4 regions of the Afifella sp. H1R genome follow, and region 1 is predicted to be linked to each of the others. Evidence: predicted binding sites of a transcription regulator. Region 1 holds the regulator's gene; each other region holds the start of a gene.

Region 1 (4,428 bases):
CATCATCGTCTTGCTTGGTCTGATGATCAGCCTCAATGCGATCGCGATCCTGCTGCGCCAGCGCATCGAGCGGCGCTGGTAACTGGGAGAATTCGCCATGAACGATATCAGCCACAGCCCGAGCGCGGCCAAAGCCACGGCGACGAAAGCGCCGCCCGAAGTGCCGCAGGAGAGTGCCGCCGTGCCGAAAATGCGCGCCGAGAAAGTTTGCGTCCATTACGCCGACAAGCAGGCCCTGTTCGACGTCGATCTCGACGTTCCGGAGAATCAGGTGATCTCGCTGATCGGCCCGTCCGGCTGCGGAAAATCCACCTTCCTCAGATGCCTCAACCGGATGAACGACACGATCGACATCGCGCGCGTCTCCGGCCACATCACGCTCGACGGCGAAAACATCTACGACAAGGCACTCGACGTCGTGGAGCTCAGGGCCCGCGTCGGCATGGTCTTCCAGAAGCCGAACCCGTTCCCGAAGTCGATCTTCGAGAACGTCGCCTACGGGCCGCGCATCCATGGCCTCGCCTCCGGCAAGCGCGACCTCGAAGAGATCGTCGCCACGAGCCTGCAGCGCGCCGGCCTCTTCAACGAGGTGAAAGACCGGCTCGACGAGCCCGGCACCGGCCTCTCCGGCGGTCAGCAGCAGCGCCTGTGCATCGCCCGCGCGATCGCCGTGAACCCGGAAGTCATCCTGATGGACGAGCCGTGCTCGGCACTCGACCCCATCGCCACCGCCAAGGTGGAAGAGCTGATCGACGAACTGCGCGAAAACTATACGATCGTCATCGTCACGCATTCGATGCAGCAGGCGGCGCGCGTCTCGCAGCGCACGGCCATGTTCCATCTGGGTTATCTCGTCGAGGAGGGGCCAACGGACATGATGTTCACCAACCCCACCGACAAGCGCACCCAGGACTACATCACAGGCCGCTTCGGCTAATCGGGAGAGGAGTGAGCCCCGTGTCTGAACATATCGTCACCTCCTATGACGAGGAATTGCGGGAACTCGCCCGCTCCATCGCCGAAATGGGCGGTCTCGTCGAACAGCAGCTCGACGAGGCGGTGAATGCGCTGTTGAGCACCAATGCGCAGCTCGCCCAGGACGTCATTCTCGGCGACCGCCAGATCAACCAGATGCACTACCAGATCGAAGAGCGGGCGATCCTCGTCATCGCCAAGCGCCAGCCGATGGCTCAGGATCTGCGCGAAACCGTTGCCGCGATCCGCATCTCGCACGATCTGGAACGCGTCGGCGACCTCGGCAAGAACATCGCCAAGCGCGCGCTCGCCATCGAGGATCAGCGGATGAACCACCAGCTTCGCCGCGGTGTCGAACATCTGGCGAGCCTCGGCCTGCGCCAGCTCAAGGACGTGCTCGACGCCTATGGCTCGCGCGACGTGCAGAAGGCGATCTCGGTGTGGCGCTCCGACGACGAGATCGACGCCATGTATGTGTCGCTGTTTCGCGAGATGCTCACCTACATGATGGAAGATCCGCGCAATATCGGCATGTGCACGCATCTTCTCTTCTGCGCCAAGAACATCGAGCGCATCGGCGACCACGCCACCAACATCGCCGAGACGATCACCTATCTCGTCACCGGCAAGCAGATGGAACGCGCGGCGACTGCGCCGTCCGCGGGTTGACGGAGTGAGCCATGCAGGTGCCCCGGATTCTCGTCGTCGAGGATGAAGAACCGCTGACGCTGCTTCTGCGCTACAACCTGGAGGCGGAAGGCTATTCCGTCGATACGGTGGGGCGCGGCGACGATGCGGAATTGCGCCTTCTGGAAGAGGCGCCGGACCTCCTCGTGCTCGACTGGATGCTGCCGGGCCTTTCCGGCATCGAACTCTGCCGCCGCGTCCGCATGCGCGAGGCGACCGCAAAACTCCCCGTCATCATGCTGACGGCGCGCGGCGAGGAAGACGAGCGCATCCGCGGGCTCGCCACCGGCGCCGACGATTATGTCGTCAAACCCTTCTCGGTGCCGGAGCTGATGGCCCGCGTGAAGGCGCTCCTGCGCCGCACGCGCCCGGAAATGGTCGCCGACAAGCTCGCCGCCGGCGATCTCGAACTCGACCGCGGCACCTTCCGCGTCTTTCGCGGGGGGCGCGAGATCCATCTCGGCCCGACCGAATTCCGGCTTCTGGAATTCCTGATGCGCAGCCCAGGGCGGGTCTTCACCCGCGAGCAGCTCCTGAACGGCGTCTGGGGCCGCGACGTCTATGTCGACGAACGCACCGTCGATGTGCATGTCGGCCGCCTCAGAAAGGCGATCAACCGCGGCCGCATGCGCGACCCGATCCGCACCGTCCGCGGCGCCGGCTACGCCCTCAACGAACAGTTCGTCACCACCTGATTTCTTCGGGACAGTCCCGCCGGGATCTGCGGTGATGAGGACGCGAGAGCTTCTTCGTTCCCGTGTGGCTTCGCTCCGACGTCGGCCAGGAAGCGCGTCCCCTCCGTCATCGCTGCAACTTAAGAACAGGGCCCCCTTCCTCTCCCCTCTGGGGAGAGGTGCCCGCGAAGCGGGCGGTGAGGGGTGGACGACAATCAGGCACCGCGCGGGATGGAAGACCACCCCTCATCCGGCGGGCTCTGCCCGCCACCTTCTCCCCACGGGGAGAAGAACGGGAGCGCTGCAACGCGCTTGCGGCGACACGCGTGTCCGCGCGGCTCCCGCACGAGGCAGCGAGAGCTTCTTGGTTCCCGTGTGGCTTCGCACCAGCGAAAGCCAGAACGTGCTCTCATCAGTGCCGTCCCAATGACCCTTATCGCTGCGCTTTCCGTGGCCGCTACGATTTCCGTGGCAGCTGCGATTGAAGAACAGCGCCTGCGGCAGGCTCCCTTCCTCTCCCCCTCTGGGGAGAGGTGCCCGCGAAGCGGGCGGTGAGGGGTGGACGACAATCAGGCACCGCGCGGGAGGGAAGACCACCCCTCATCCGGCGGGCTCTGCCCGCCACCTTCTCCCCAGAAGGGGAGAAGAACGGGAGCGCGCTGCAACGCTCTCGCGGCGAGAAGCTTGTCCGCGCGGCTCCCGCACGAGGCAGCGAGAGCTTCTTCGTCCGCCTGTGGCTTCGCACCAGCGAAAGCCAAGAACGTGCTCTCATCAGTGCCGTCGCAATGACCCTTATCGCTGCGATTTCCGTGGCCGCTACGATTTCCGCGGCCGCTGCAACTGAAGAACAGCGCCTGCGGCAGGCTCCCTTCCTCTCCCCTCTGGGGAGAGGTGCCCGCGAAGCGGGCGGTGAGGGGTGGACGAAGAACGGATCTCGGCGCGGGATGGAAGACCACCCCTCATCCGGCGGGCTTCGCCCGCCACCTTCTCCCCAAAAGGGGAGAAGAACGGGAGCGCTGTAACGCCCTTGCGTCAGATGCGCTCGTCATCCTCAAGGCGAGGGGAAGAGCGTCCAGCAGGCAACCCGCCGAAAAACCCTACTTCGTCCCGTACATGCGGTCGCCGGCATCGCCGAGGCCCGGCAGGATATAGCCGTGGTCGTTCAGATGGCTGTCGATCGCGGCCGTCACCACCGGCACGTCGGGATGAGCGGCACGGAAGCGTTCCACGCCTTCGGGCGCGGCGAGCAGGCAGACGAAGCGGATGTCCTTCGCCCCGCGCTCTTTCAGGCGCTGGATCGCGGCGATCGCCGAATTCGCCGTCGCCAGCATCGGATCGACGGCGATGACGACGCGCTCGTGCAGATCTTCCGGCGCCTTGAAGTAATATTCCACCGGCTGCAGCGTCTCCGGATCGCGGTAGAGACCGACATGGGCGACGCGGGCCGCCGGCACCAGATCGAGCATGCCTTCCAGGAGGCCGTTGCCGGCGCGCAGGATGGAGGCGAAGACGAGCTTCTTGCCGGCCAGGGTCGGCGCCTCCATCGTGGCGAGCGGCGTCTCGATCGTCGTCGTCGTCAATTCCAGGTCGCGCGTCGCCTCATAGGTCAACAGCGCCGCAATCTCGCGCAACAGACGGCGGAAACTCGCCGTGGACGTGCCCTTGTCGCGCATGATCGTCAGCTTGTGCTGCACCATCGGATGATCGACGACGGTCACATCCCGTCTCGTTGAAGCGTCCACGCCCCTCTCCTTCTCGTCTCTTGTTCGTCGGCGGCTTCTGTCTCACCCTGGGTGAAATGGGTCACGGCACCGAGGTCAACCCGCCGCCTTGAACCGAAAGGCGATATTCACCGGCGAAATCGCCTCAGATCAGGCTCGCGCCCGCGGCAAGAGGCGGCAGGGCAAGATGCGCCGACAGCGTCTGGCCGACATCGGCATAGGTCGAAAGCTCGCCCGCCGGACGCCCTTCGATGCCCGGGCCGAAGGCCAGAACCGGCACGGTTTCACGTGTGTGGTCGGTGCCCACCCAGGTCGGGTCGTTGCCGTGATCGGCCGTCAGGATGACGAGGTCGCCCGGCTTCAACAGCGCA
Region 2 (4,428 bases), on a different contig from region 1:
AACAGCACCTGGCCGATACCACCCGCCCCGACGATGCCGAGAACCGTCGCCTGACGCACATTCGTCTCGAAGCGATAGAGAGAAAACGAGATCCACAAAGGGGCGACTTGCGGCACAACGCCGAAGACAATCTCCTGCAGGCGCGTCGCGCCGGTGGCGCGGATGCCCTCGACGGGCCTTGGATCGATCGCCTCCACCGCCTCCGAGAAGAGCTTCGCGATAATACCTGTATTATGCACGAAAAGCGCCATCACCCCGGCGAAAGGGCCGAGCCCGACCGCGGTGACGAAGAGAACGGCAAAGACGAGCTCGTTGATGGCGCGGGTCGCATCCATCAGGCGACGCACCGGCTGCACGATCCAGATCGGCGCGAGGTTCGACGACGACAGAAGCGCGAAGGGAATCCCGAAGACGATCGCCAGCACCGTGCCCCAGACAGCGATCTGCACGGTGAGGATCATCTCCTCGACGTAATAATGCCAGTCCCGGAAGTTCGGTGAGAGAAAGCCGCCGGCGTAGTCGGCCATATTGCCGGCATCGGTGAAGAGGTTGAGGAAGCGCACCATCTCGGCCGGTCCCCAGCTCCAGATCAGCACCAGCGCGATGCCGCCCCAGACGATGGTGCCATAGAGCCGCTGGGTAAAGCCGCGCGGAGGAACCGGAATTTTCTTCTCAGCCTGTGTGGCAACCGCCATTCGTCTCTCCAGTGAAAAGCGCCGGACCTCGGGTCCGGCGCCAAATCAACAAGGGTTGCAGCCTCAGGCCTGCGGAACCTTGTCCATCAGCTTTTCGATCTCGGCCTTCTCGGAATCGAGCTTTTCGAGGTCGCTCTTCTTCTCATCGTCCGACATCGTGTCGGCCGCTTCGATCTTCGCTTCCTGCTTGGTGATTTCCATGATGCGGATCGGGTAGAGCTGCGCATCGGAAGACGGCTTGAACGGCGCCCAGCCAAGACCCTCGAGGACTTCACGCGCTCCGGCGACCTCTTCGGGCTTGCCGAGGCGGCCGTAGCTCATGATGAAGGTGTAGACTTTGCGCTTGGTCTCCTCGTCGAGATCCTTGCGCCAGACGAGCGGATCGGACGGGATCAGCGGCGACTGCCAGATCACTTTGATCTTCTTGCGCGCTTCCGGCGCCGTCACTTCCAGGCGGCGGAGGTTTTCCGTGTTGTTGGCGGCGACGTCGACCTGACCGTTGGCCGTCGCCATGGCGTTCGCCTCATGATTGGCGTTGCGCACTGTCTTGAAGCAATCCTGCGGCGTCACGCTGTTCTTGGCGAAGATGAACGTGGTCGGTACGAGGAAGCCGGAGGTGGAGTTCGGATCTCCGATGCCGAAATCCAGCGACTTGTCGCATTTCAAGACGTCGTCGAGCGAATTGATCTTGTCGTTGTCGGCTTGCGTGATCAGCACCGACCAGTAGCCGGGATTGCCTTCCACATCGACGGTCTGCGCGAAGATCTCGCCATTGGCGCGATCGACGGCCTCCATCGCGGACTTGTTGCCGTACCAGGCGACATCGACCTTGCCGAAACGCATGCCTTCGATGACGCCGGCATAATCGGAGGCGAAGAAGGCGTTCACCTTGAGGCCCGTCTGCTCGGACATCTCCTCAAGGAACGGATCCCAGACCGTCTTCAGGTTCTGGCTCGATTCCGTCGAGATGATGCCGAAGTTCAGTTCCTGCTGATCCTGCGCAAACGCGCCGGATGTGCCGAACGCAGCCAGGAGGGCGGCGGCGGCAATACCTTTCGTCAGTCGATTCATGTCTCACTCCTCGATTGCTCCGCCGCGGGGGCGGGAATTCACCGCCTCGTGGCGGATCAAGTCACAGCCAATTCGCGGGCCATCTTGGCGACGGCGGGCTCGGGGCGTTTCGCTGGCTGCGACCGTTCGGGTGGCGCGCCCGGCAGCACGAGTTCCTCGCTCGCATCGCCGTAAATCTCGCGCAGGAAATCGTCGGTCAGGGCTGCGGAGGGGCCGTCGAAAGCGACCTCACCGTCGCGCAAAGCCAGGGTGCGCGGACAATAAAGGCGCGCATATTCCACCTGATGCAGGGAGACGACGACGGTGATGCCGTCCGCACGGTTGATCTCACCGAGCGCCTCCATCACCCGACGCGCGGAGGCGGGATCGAGAGAGGCGATTGGCTCGTCGGCAAGGATGACCTTGGCCCCCTGGACGAGCGCGCGCGCGATCGCCGCACGCTGCTGCTGCCCGCCGGAGAGCGTCGACGAGCGTTGCCGCACCGTCTCGGCAATGCCGACACGGGAAAGCGCCTGCATCGCCTTCTCCTGCTCGCCCCGCGTGAAAAGGCCGAGCGTTCCGCGCCAGGCCGGCACGCTACCGAGGCAGCCGACGAGCACATTGGTCAGGACCGACAGGCGCCCGACCAGATTGAACTGCTGAAAGATGACGCCGATCTCACGCCGGATGCGGCGCGCATCGTGCGACAGACGGCCGTCCACCTGCATGATGCGGTCGAGCACCGTCACGCGGCATTCGTCGCCGCTGCCGCGCTCCAGACCGGCGATATGGCGGATGAGCGTCGATTTGCCGGAGCCGGAGGCGCCGATCAGCGCCACCATCTCGCCCGGCGCGACATCGACACTGACATTGCGCAAGGCGAGCGTCTTGCCGTAGCGCTTCGACAGCTTTTCGACACGAACTGCAGGAACATTCGAAGGAGCGGTTACGGGCATCGGCCTCACCTGCCCGGCCTGCCGGGCTTATCGATAACCGTTCCCTAACAGCCGACCTTATCGCTTCGATTTCGCTTTCATGACATTTCGAAGTCGCCGGAAAAGCCTCGGGAGAGGTCACGCAAGCAACTGATCAGACGGCCTTTTCTTCGTACTTTACGAGAAACTTCTCGACCGAAAGCGCCCGGAAATCCGCCAGCGCCGCGCGAAGGCAGGCATGCGGCCAGTCCCACCAGGCAAGCTTCTGAAGGCGCTCCGCAATCTCTTCGGGAAATCGCCGCTTGATGACCCGCGCCGGCACGCCACCGGCGATCTCGTAGGCGCCGACAGAACGGGAGACGACGGCGCCGGCCGCAATGACCGCTCCATCGCCAACCGTCACGCCCGGCAAGAGGATTGCGCCATGGCCGATCCAGACATCGTTGCCGATCGTGATGGCGTTCGCCTCGCGCCAGGCGAAAAGCCCCTCATCGGCTTCCGCATCGTCGAAGTAGTCGTTCGAGCGATAAGTGAAATGGTGCTGGCCCGCCCGCCACATCGGATGGTTGGAGGCGTTGATCCGCACGTTCTGGGCAATTGAGCAGAACTTGCCGATCGTCGCGCGCGCCACGTTGCCGTCCTCGGTGATGTAGGAATAATCGCCAAGGGACGAGTTCTGGAGCTGCGTGCGCGCGCCGACCGCCGTATAGCGCCCGAGCCGGCTGTCGGTCACCACCGCGTCTGGCGCAACGAGCGGCGTCTCCGAAAGCTTCGTCATGCAGCGGCTTTCGGAGCAAACGCGGTCACGTCGACCTCACGATCGGCCACGGCGGCGCGCATCTCCGCATCATGAAAGATCCCGAGGAAGCTACGACCCGCAGCTTTTCCCTCTTCGATCAAGGCAACCACCACATCCCGGTTTTTGGCATCGAGCGAAGCCGTCGGCTCGTCGAGAAGCAGGAGTGGATGGCCGGCGATGAAGCCGCGGGCGATGTTCACGCGCTGCTGCTCACCGCCGGAAAAGGTGGCGGGCGGCAGATGCCAGAGCCGTTCCGGCAGGTTGAGGCGGGCAAGAAGCGCGTCGGCCTTGGCGAGCGCCTCCTCGCGGGAAGAGCCGCGCTCCACGAGCGGCTCGGCGACGAGATCGCGCGAGGCGACGCGCGGCACGACTCGCAGGAATTGGCTGACATAGCCGAGCGTGTCGCGACGAACCGCCAGCACACGCCGCGGATCGGCCGTGGCGATATCGATCACATCCCCCTCGCCGGCGACACGGATCGCGCCGCGATCGGTTGAATAATTGCCGTAGATCATCTTGAGGATCGAGCTCTTGCCGGCACCGGACGGCCCGCCGAGCACGACGCATTCGCCGGGCATGAGCGTAAAGGAGACGTTTTCGACGACCGGAATGTGGATGCCGCCGCGCAAATGCATGGTGAAGCTCTTGGTGACGTCTATGAGTTCAAGACGGGGCTGCATCGCTCACACCTGCAGGATCGAAGAGACGAGAAGCTGCGTGTAGGGCGCATGCGGATCGTCGAGGACACGGTCCGTCAGCCCCTCCTCGACCACCTCCCCCGCCTTCATCACCATGATGCGGTGGGAGAGGAGCCGGGCGACGGCGAGGTCGTGCGTGACGACGAGCGCCGCCATGCCGAGATCCGCAACGAGCGCGCGGATGAGATCGAGAAGCCGCGCCTGCACGGAGACGTCGAGCCCGCCCGTCGGCTCGTCCATGAAGACGAGGC
Region 3 (4,428 bases), on a different contig from region 1:
GCGCTCTTCCTGCCGGTGCGGGAAGGCTTGGCCGATCAGCTCGGAGATTGGGTGGGCCGCACCATCACTTTCGGGATCCGTCCGGAAGCGGTGACGGATCCGGATGCTGCCGACCAGAAGGCGGGCCACCTCGTGGAGGCGACCTGCCGGGCGGAGATAGTGGAGCCGACGGGCGCCGACACCTATGTCGTCACGCATCTCGGCGGCAAGGAGTTCACAGCGCGGCTTCGGGCCAACAGCCCGATCGAAGAAGACGGACAGGTGAAGCTCGCCTTCAACATGATGCGTTCCGTGTTTTTCGATCCGCAGGACGGTACCCGCATCGCCTGACAAGGAGCCGCTTGAGGCGCTGCGCGCCGAAACTCGGATTCATCGGACCTCCGCATGCGTATTGTCTGATCGAACATTTGCGTCGATCATTGCGGCATGACCCTCGATCAATTGCGCGTCTTCGTGGCCGTCGCCGAGCGGCGGCACGTCACCCGGGCGGCAGCGGCGCTCGGCCTCACACAGTCGGCCGCTTCCGCGGCGATCGCCGCGCTGGAAAAACGCTATGGCGCCCGCCTGTTCGACCGGGTGGGGCGGGGCATCGAACTGACGGAGACGGGCGAGCGCTTCCTGCCGGAGGCACGCGCTGTCCTCAAGCGGGTGGCCTCGGCGCAGAATGTTCTCGAGGACATCGCGGATCCCGCCCGCGGCAGCGTCGCCATCGCGGCCAGCCAGACGATCGCCAATTACTGGCTGCCGCGCCGCCTTGCGGCCTTTCACGAAGCTTTTCCGGGCGTGGGCCTGGATGTCGTTATCGGCAATACCCGCCAGGTGGAGGATGCCGTCGCCGAAGGGCGGGCGGATCTCGGTCTCGTTGAAGGACCCATTCGACATACGGAGCTCCTCCGTCGCCTCGTCGACCGCGACAGGCTGGTGCTCGTGGTTGCCGCGGGGCGCGCCCTGCCCGTGGCGAGCGAGGCGGGCGGGGTCGATCTCACATCGCTGTCCTGGGTCATCCGGGAGGCCGGGTCGGGAACGCGTGCCGTGCTTGAAGAACTCGCCTCGCGGGACGGAATCAAAGTCGACGATCTGGTGATCTCGCTCGTTCTGCCGAGCAACGAGGCCGTGCGCGAGGCCGTCGAGGCGGGTGCCGGCGCAACCATCATTTCCGAGCATGTGGTCGCGGCAGCGATCGATTCCGGCCGGCTTCAATCCGTCCCCGTCGATCTGCCGCGCCGGGATTTTTCCCTGCTGCGCCATCCTGACCGTTATGCCAGCAGCGCGGCGCGGGCTCTGATTGGTCGATTGACCGATCAGAACGGGGATGTTCTTTTGTCGCACGTTTGAGCAATTTTGGGTGAAAACGCGCGTCTGCCGCGGCGCTGGAGCGACAATCTAACCTTAAGGTCAGCCTCGCCCAAGCCAGATTGCATCAATTTCATCATATGATACTTGAAATTTGATCAGAAGAATGGCTCATTCCTCCTCGCCTTTGCTGGTGGCTTGGCTTTGTGGCTGCCTTTGCAGAGGCGAATGTGGGTGCAGTCGGTCGTGCGAGACTGCATGGACGGCGCGATGATTGGCCTATGAGGTGCCGATTTCCTGCGGCACGTGTCGGGATTAAGAAGATGAGCGGTGTCACGGTGGATCAACCAAATGGCGACGAAAGTGCAGGAAATGCGCGCGCTTCGTCTGGATCTTCCATCCAGGTGCTGCATCGTTCGCTCGGCATCCTGGAAGTTCTGGCCGCGGCCGAGGAACCGCTTTCCCTGACGGAAGTCAGTCGCAGCGTCGGCCTGCATAAAAGTACTGTTTTGCGCATTTTGCGCAGTTTGGCGGATGGCGGCTATGCGCTTTGGCGGCCGAAGACGCGCACCTGGAGCATCGGTCCGAGCCTCGCGCGTCTGCAGCCCGGTGCGCAATCGCGCGGCGAGCTCACGAGCCTCGCGCGTCCCATCATGCGGGATTTGTGCGCCACCATCGGCCAGACCGTCCAAATCGCGACGCTCGTCGACGGCCAGATCTGCTATCTGGAAAAGGCCGAGCCCCAGGGCCGCCTTCCGTCTCATACTCTGAGCCATCGTCCCGCCCATTGCACCGCGCTCGGCAAGGTTCTCCTCGCGGGACTGTCACCGGCTGCTCTCGATGCGCTTCTGGCGCGAGTGGAAATCCGTTCCTACACGGACAATACCATCACGGACGAGGCGAGATTGCGCCGGGAGATCGCTGCCGTTGCCGTGCAGGGCTATGCCGTCGACGACCGCGAATTTCGCCCGGCGACGGTGTGCACAGCCGCGCCGATCCGGGATGCGAGCGGCAATGTGCTTGGCGGGCTCGGCGTTTCGGTCGCCGGCATGGATGCGCGCGGTGCCGCGTTCGCCGCCATCATCCAGCGCAACATGGCGGCTGCCCGGCAGATTTCGAGCCAGCTCGGCTGGAATTTGACGAGCGAAGCCGCCTGAAGGACGTTCGTCGAAACCAGTTTCGATCGCACGCGCGCTCATCCTTCCTTCTGTCATTGCCTTGCCATGGAGGCGTCATATCGCTTCTCCTCGGTTGAGTGAGGGGCTTCTCCATGGGTATGCGGGCATTTCAGGCGCCGGGCCGTTTCTGGCGCGGCAATCTTCACACACATTCCGACCGCTCGGACGGGGGGCTGTCGCCTGAGGCGGTCTGCGCCCATTACCGCGACGCCGGCTACGATTTTCTCTGCCTGTCGGATCATTTTCTCAGCCGCTTCGATTTTCCGGTCACGGATACGCGGCCGTTTCGCAGCACGGGCTTCACGACGCTTCTCGGTGCCGAACTTCATGCCGATGCGACCAGCCATGGCGAGCTGTGGCATATTCTGGCCGCCGGGCTGCCTGAAGATTTCGAGGCGACCGGCAAGGCCGAGGACGGGCTCGCGCTCGCGAAGCGGGCGCGTGAGGCGGGCGCCTTCGTCGGGATCGCCCATCCGCAATGGTCCGGTCTCACGATCGAAGACGGCCGTGCGATGGCGGCGCATGCCCATTCCGTCGAGATCTACAATTACACCTGCGATCTCGAAACCGCGCGTGCCGACGGGACCTATCTTCTCGATGAGCTCCTGAACGAAGGCTATGCGCTCTCCGCCTTTGCGTCCGACGATACGCATTTCAAATATGAGGAAGGGCTCGCAGCCTGGGTGATGGTGAAGGCTGCGGAGAACACGCCCGAAGCGCTCTTGGAGGCGCTCAAGGCCGGCCTTTTCTATTCCAGCCAGGGTCCAGTGATCGAAGGGTTTTCCATCGCCGATGGCGAGGTGCTGGTGGAATGCTCGCCGGCGGTCAATGTCGCCCTTGTCGGTCGTGGCGCGAAATCGGAGAACCAATGGGGGCGGGACCTGACGCGCGTACGCCTGTCGAGCGAGCGTTTCGAAGGTGATTGGTTCCGCCTCATCGTTGCCGATGCGGCCGGGCGTCTTGCGTGGTCAAACCCGGTCCGGCTCGACTGAGGCTCTCTGAGGCTCGGGCTCAATCTCCGGTGTAGCCGTTCGGGTTCTCGCTCTGCCACCGCCAGTGATCGCGGCACATGGCGTCGAGGTCGAGATCGGCCTGCCAGCCGAGAAGTTCGGCTGCGAGCTTCGGGTCGGCGTAGCAGGTGGCGATGTCGCCGGCGCGGCGCTCCACGATCTCGTAAGGGATCGACCGGTTGGTGGCTCGCCGCCAGGCCTTCACGGTGTCGAGGACGCTGTAGCCCCGGCCGGTGCCGAGATTGATCGGCCGGTGCGTGCCGGACGCCACCCCGCCGGAAAGAAGCGCTTCCGTCGCCTTCACATGAGCCCGGGCGAGATCGACGACATGGATGTAATCGCGCACACCGGTACCGTCGTGGGTCGGATAATCGCCGCCGAAGACGCGCAGATGGTCCCGCCGCCCAACCGCGACCTGGGCGATATAGGGAAAGAGATTGTTCGGAATGCCCATCGGATCTTCGCCGATGAGTGCGCTCTCATGGGCGCCGACGGGATTGAAATAACGCAGGCTGATCGCCTGCCAGGCCATGTCGGCGGCGACCGTATCGGTGATGATCTCCTCGATCATCATCTTGGTTCGACCATAGGGGTTGGTGACCCCACCCACCGGAAAGCTCTCGTCGATCGGCACGGTTTGCGGTTCCCCATAGACGGTGGCCGAGGACGAAAAGACGAGCCGTGTCGCCGCGTGGCGGGCCATCGCCTCAAACAGCGAGACGGCACCCCCGACATTCACATCGTAGTAGGCGAGCGGCTTCTCGACGGACTCGCCCACGGCCTTGAGGCCCGCGAGATGGATGACGACGTCGATCGCGTTCTCAATGAAAACCCGGTCGAGAAAGGCGGCGTCGCGAATGTCACCGACGAGGAGCGGGATCTCTGCCCCGGCGATCTGGCCGACCCGGCGCGCAGCCTCGGGATGCGAATTGGCGAGATTGTCGACG
Region 4 (4,428 bases), on a different contig from region 1:
ACCGGCTGGACCTTCTACACGCCGTTCTCGAGCTTCTATTCCAATTCCTATGTCTCGATCGCCGCCCTCGGCGTCTTCCTGACCGGCTTTTCCTCGATCGCGACCGGGCTCAATTTCATCGTCACCACGCATACGATGCGCTGCCCTGGGCTCACCTGGTTCCGTCTGCCGCTCTTCATTTGGGCGAATTACGCGACGAGCCTCATCATGCTCCTGGCGACGCCGGTGCTCGCCATGGCACTCCTCCTGATCGTGGGGGAACGCTGGTTCGGGCTTGCCATCTTCGATCCCACGCGGGGCGGCGATCCGCTGCTCTTCCAGCATCTTTTCTGGTTCTACTCGCATCCGGCCGTCTACATCATGATCCTGCCGGGCATGGGCGTCGTCTCGGAGATCATCACCTGCTTCGCGCGGCGCCGCGTCTTCGGCTACACGGCGATGGTCCTCGCGATCCTCGCGATCGCCGTCATCGGTTTCTTCGTCTGGGGCCACCACATGTTCGTCTCGGGCCAGTCGTCCTATGCGAACCTCGTCTTCTCGTTCCTCTCCTTCATGGTGGCGGTGCCCTCGGCGATCAAAGTGTTCAACTGGACGGCGACGCTGTTTCGGGGCCGCATCACCTTCGAGGCGCCGATGCTCTATGCGCTCGGCTTCGTCGGCCTCTTCACCATGGGCGGTCTGACGGGGCTCTTTCTCGCCTCCGTGCCGATCGATCTCCATGTGCACGACACCTACTTCGTCGTGGCGCACTTCCACTACATCATGGTCGGCGGCATGGTCTCGGCCTTCTTCGGGGGGCTGCACTTCTGGTGGCCGAAGATCACCGGCCGGCTTTATCCGGAACGCTGGGCGCAGGCGGCGGCGATCATGATGTTCGTCGGCTTCAACACCACCTTTTTCCCGCAATACATACTCGGCTATCTCGGGATGCCGCGGCGCTACCATGCCTATGCGCCGGAGTTTCAGATGTTCCACGTCGCCTCGACGCTCGGCGCGGTGCTTCTGGCCGTCGCCTATCTGATGCCGCTCTTCTATCTCGGCTGGTCGCTTTTCTTTGGGCGCGTTGCCTCGGCCAATCCCTGGGAGGCGACTGGGCTCGAATGGACGACGGCTTCTCCGCCGCCCCAGCACAATTTCTTTTCCACGCCGGTCGTCCGCGAGGATCCCTACAATTACCACCCGGAGGGGACACCGAAGGATGCGTGAGATCAGCCCCTTCGCTGGCATCGTTGCCGAACAGTTCGACGACCGTGGCCAGCAGCGGCAGGCGGCCGAGTTCGGCATGTGGATCTTCCTCGGCACCGAGGTCTTGTTCTTCGGCGCGATCTTTCTCGGCTATACGCTTTATCGCATGGCCTATCCGGCCGCGTTCGAGGAGGCCGGACGCGAGACGCTCGTCCTCATCGGCAGTGCCAATACGGCAATTCTCCTGATTTCGAGCCTGACGGCCGCACTTGCCGTGAAGGCCGCGGAATTCGGGCGTTCGCGCCTCGTCGTCAGGCTGATTGCGGCGACGATTGCGCTCGGCCTCCTCTTCCTGGCGCTCAAGGGCTACGAATATCACCACGACATCGAGAGCCATTTCGTGCCCGGCGATCCGCTTTTCGACCTGTCGGAACACGCCGTGATCTTCGTCTCCTTCTACTGGGCGATGACCGGCATCCATGCCCTCCATATGGCGATCGGGCTCGGGGCCTGGGCGGTCGTCGCGATCCTCGTCCATCGCGGGCGCGTCGTGCCCGACAAGACCAGCACAATCGAGGTCGTGGGCCTCTACTGGCACTTCGTCGATACGATCTGGATCTTTCTCTACCCACTTCTCTATCTCGTGGGGCGATCATGATGGTGGGGCGGAACGATCGGCGTGAGCCTGACCTGCGGCAGCTTCTCTTTCCGGAGTTGTTCGTCTGGGCGGCGCTGATGGTGCTCTTCCTCGCCTCCTGGTGGGTCGCCTATTGGCCGATCGGCATCTGGAAGGTGGTCGTCAATCTTGCGGTCGCCGTCGTGATGGCTGGCCTTTCCTCAGTGGTCTTTATGCATCTGGCGCGATCCGGGGCGCTGTTGCGCCTTGCCGCGGGCGCTTCCGGGCTGTGGCTCACCGCGCTCTTCGTCCTGACTTTCAGCGATTATCTTACCCGCTGACACCGGGACCCTTCTTCCTGCGATGCTTCATCTTCCCGTCATCCGCGCGACATTTCGTGTTTGCGCCCCGCGTATATGCGAGGTTTCGGCCCTGTGCGGTCCGCTTTGCCATCGCGTTTTGCCATCGAGGAAGATTAGCCCATGAAGCACGTTCTCGTTCGTTCGGCCTTTGCGGCCGGCGCCCTTTTGGGTGTGGTCTGCGGCTTTGCAGCCGATGCGCTCGCCCAGGATTCCCACCCGCAGGATGCGCGTCCGCAGGCGCAGCTCGGCCCGCGGCCTTTCTATCTCGTCAACGACATAGACGAGGGCGAGCTCAAGGATGCGCTGAAGGCCTGCGAGACTGGGCCGTTCTATCGCACGACTTTTTCCATCGGCCATCGCGGCGCGCCGATGCAGTTTCCCGAACACACCCGCCAGTCCTATCAGGCGGCCGCCGCGATGGGGGCCGGCATCATCGAATGCGACGTCGCCTTCACCAAGGATCGCGAGCTCGTCTGCCGGCATTCGCAATGCGATCTCGCGACGACGACCGATATTCTCGCCCACGACGATCTCGCTGCGAAATGCACGACCCCGTTCAGCCCGGCCTCCGGCGACAAGAAGGCTGAGGTGAAGTGCTGCACGTCCGATCTGACGCTTGCGGAGTTCAAGTCGCTCAAGGGCAAAATGGATGCGGGCAATCCGGATGCGACGAGCGTTGCCGAATTCATGGATGCGACGCCGTCCTGGCGCACCGACCTCTACGCCACGAACGGCGAGTTGATGTCTCACAAGGAATCGATCGCGCTCTTCAAGGATCTCGGGGTCAAGTTCACGCCCGAGCTCAAGGAGCCGAGCGTGGAGATGCCGTTCGAGGGTGAATACACACAGGATGACTACGCCGAGCAGATGATCGACGAATACAAGGAGGCGGGCATCGATCCGAGCGACGTCTATCCGCAATCCTTCCAGCTCCGCGACATTCTCTACTGGATCAAGAACGATCCGGAGTTCGGCAAGCAGGGTGTCTTCCTCGATGATCGTGACGAGACGCTCGAAGGCTTTGATGCCAACAATCCGGAGACGTTCGAGCCGTCGATGCAGGAGCTTGCCGACGAGGGCGTGAAGATCATCGCGCCGCCGAGCCATATGCTCCTCACCCTCGACGAGGCGGGAGAGATCGTGCCGTCGGCCTATGCGAAGGCTGCGAAGGAGGCGGGTCTCCAGATCATCACCTGGTCGCTCGAGCGCTCCGGCACGCTCACCGATGGTGGCGGCTACTACTATCAGTCGGTCAAGGATGCGATCTCGCATCCGGGCGACGAATACGAGGTGATCGACGTGCTCGCCAAGGATGTCGGCGTTATCGGCATGTTCTCCGACTGGCCGGCGACCGTCACCTATTATGCCAATTGCATGGATCTGAAGTAGCCGCCCAACCTCGGGCGCGAACACGGAAAGGGCGCCGTCAGAGGCGCCCTTTGTCGTTGCCGTCCTCTTCGATGACGATTTCCATGCGCTCCGCCGCAAAACTCGTCAGCGACAGATGCAGGGGCGTGCCGTCGGGTTCGACATTGAGCGATTCCGTCACGAGGACGGTCGCCCCGCGCGGCAGAGCGAGTTTCTCGTTTTCGGCGGGCTCTGCAGGTCGCGCACGCACCTTGGTCCAGCGGCGGACATAATCTTCGACCCCGTGATGGGCGAGTGCCCGGGTGATCGATCCCGTTTCGGCATAGACCGCCACGAGATTGGGAAACCGTTCGGCGGAAAACCAGCTCCTTGCCGTTGAGATCGGTACTCCGTCGGCGACGCTCAGGGTTTCGAGCGTGATGAGCGGCGTGCCCTGCGCGAGCTTCAGATGGTCGGCGAGCCAGACGGGCGCGGGCTCGATACGGCTTGCGATCAGGCGGCCGCCGGGCGCCCGCGCCTGACGGCTGACGATCTCGGAAAAGCGCGTGCGCCGCGAGATCGGATAGGCGAGGCGCTCCGAGGTGACGAAGGTGCCGCGGCCCTGATCGGAGCGCACCAGCCCCTCCGCGGCAAGCGCCGCGAGCGCGCGGCGCAGCGTGTGGCGGTTGACGCCAAAACGCTCCGACAAGGCGCTTTCGGAGGGCAGGGCCGTGTCGGCCGGCCAGCGCCCCGACAGTACCTCGCCGCGCAACAGATCGGCGATCTGGCGCCACAACGAAACGCCGGCTCCGCGATGCACATTCTCCATCGTCGTTTTCGTCCCCCGAGCGTCGGACCGTCATCGTTGTGTCAAGCTTGTCTGCCTATTGTATGCTTGTATATAACAATAGACAAGTT

Evidence for each region. Region 1 encodes PhoB, which activates phosphate uptake and scavenging genes when phosphate is short. Its sites were predicted from a motif close to TGTCATNNANCTGTCAT; they were not measured.
Region 2: phnC (phosphonate ABC transporter ATP-binding protein) is a predicted target of PhoB. The motif match lies at 2,770-2,786, and genes of this name have one in related genera.
Region 3: L0F51_RS08995 (CehA/McbA family metallohydrolase) is a predicted target of PhoB. The motif match lies at 2,513-2,529, and genes of this name have one in related genera.
Region 4: L0F51_RS08920 (glycerophosphodiester phosphodiesterase family protein) is a predicted target of PhoB. The motif match lies at 2,179-2,195, and genes of this name have one in related genera.

The regions. Positions count from the first base shown of each region.
Region 1 is NZ_JAKEDY010000002.1:361,087-365,514, forward strand. Features, by position in the region: gene pstA (phosphate ABC transporter permease PstA) at 1-82, shown strand, start outside; gene pstB (phosphate ABC transporter ATP-binding protein PstB) at 191-937, shown strand; gene phoU (phosphate signaling complex protein PhoU) at 958-1,644, shown strand; gene phoB (phosphate regulon transcriptional regulator PhoB) at 1,662-2,357, shown strand; gene upp (uracil phosphoribosyltransferase) at 3,434-4,078, opposite strand; gene L0F51_RS13320 (phosphopentomutase) at 4,203-4,428, opposite strand, start outside.
Region 2 is NZ_JAKEDY010000001.1:1,856,558-1,860,985, forward strand. Features, by position in the region: gene phnE (phosphonate ABC transporter, permease protein PhnE) at 1-695, opposite strand, end outside; gene phnD (phosphonate ABC transporter substrate-binding protein) at 759-1,766, opposite strand; gene phnC (phosphonate ABC transporter ATP-binding protein) at 1,823-2,701, opposite strand; gene L0F51_RS08880 (DapH/DapD/GlmU-related protein) at 2,835-3,458, opposite strand; gene phnL (phosphonate C-P lyase system protein PhnL) at 3,455-4,159, opposite strand; gene phnK (phosphonate C-P lyase system protein PhnK) at 4,163-4,428, opposite strand, start outside.
Region 3 is NZ_JAKEDY010000001.1:1,880,497-1,884,924, reverse strand. Features, by position in the region: gene L0F51_RS09010 (ABC transporter ATP-binding protein) at 1-330, shown strand, start outside; gene L0F51_RS09005 (LysR family transcriptional regulator) at 427-1,335, shown strand; gene L0F51_RS09000 (IclR family transcriptional regulator) at 1,617-2,450, shown strand; gene L0F51_RS08995 (CehA/McbA family metallohydrolase) at 2,564-3,463, shown strand; gene galE (UDP-glucose 4-epimerase GalE) at 3,483-4,428, opposite strand, start outside.
Region 4 is NZ_JAKEDY010000001.1:1,864,900-1,869,327, reverse strand. Features, by position in the region: gene ctaD (cytochrome c oxidase subunit I) at 1-1,206, shown strand, start outside; gene L0F51_RS08930 (cytochrome c oxidase subunit 3) at 1,199-1,843, shown strand; gene L0F51_RS08925 (cytochrome C oxidase subunit IV family protein) at 1,840-2,142, shown strand; gene L0F51_RS08920 (glycerophosphodiester phosphodiesterase family protein) at 2,284-3,552, shown strand; gene phnF (phosphonate metabolism transcriptional regulator PhnF) at 3,590-4,339, opposite strand.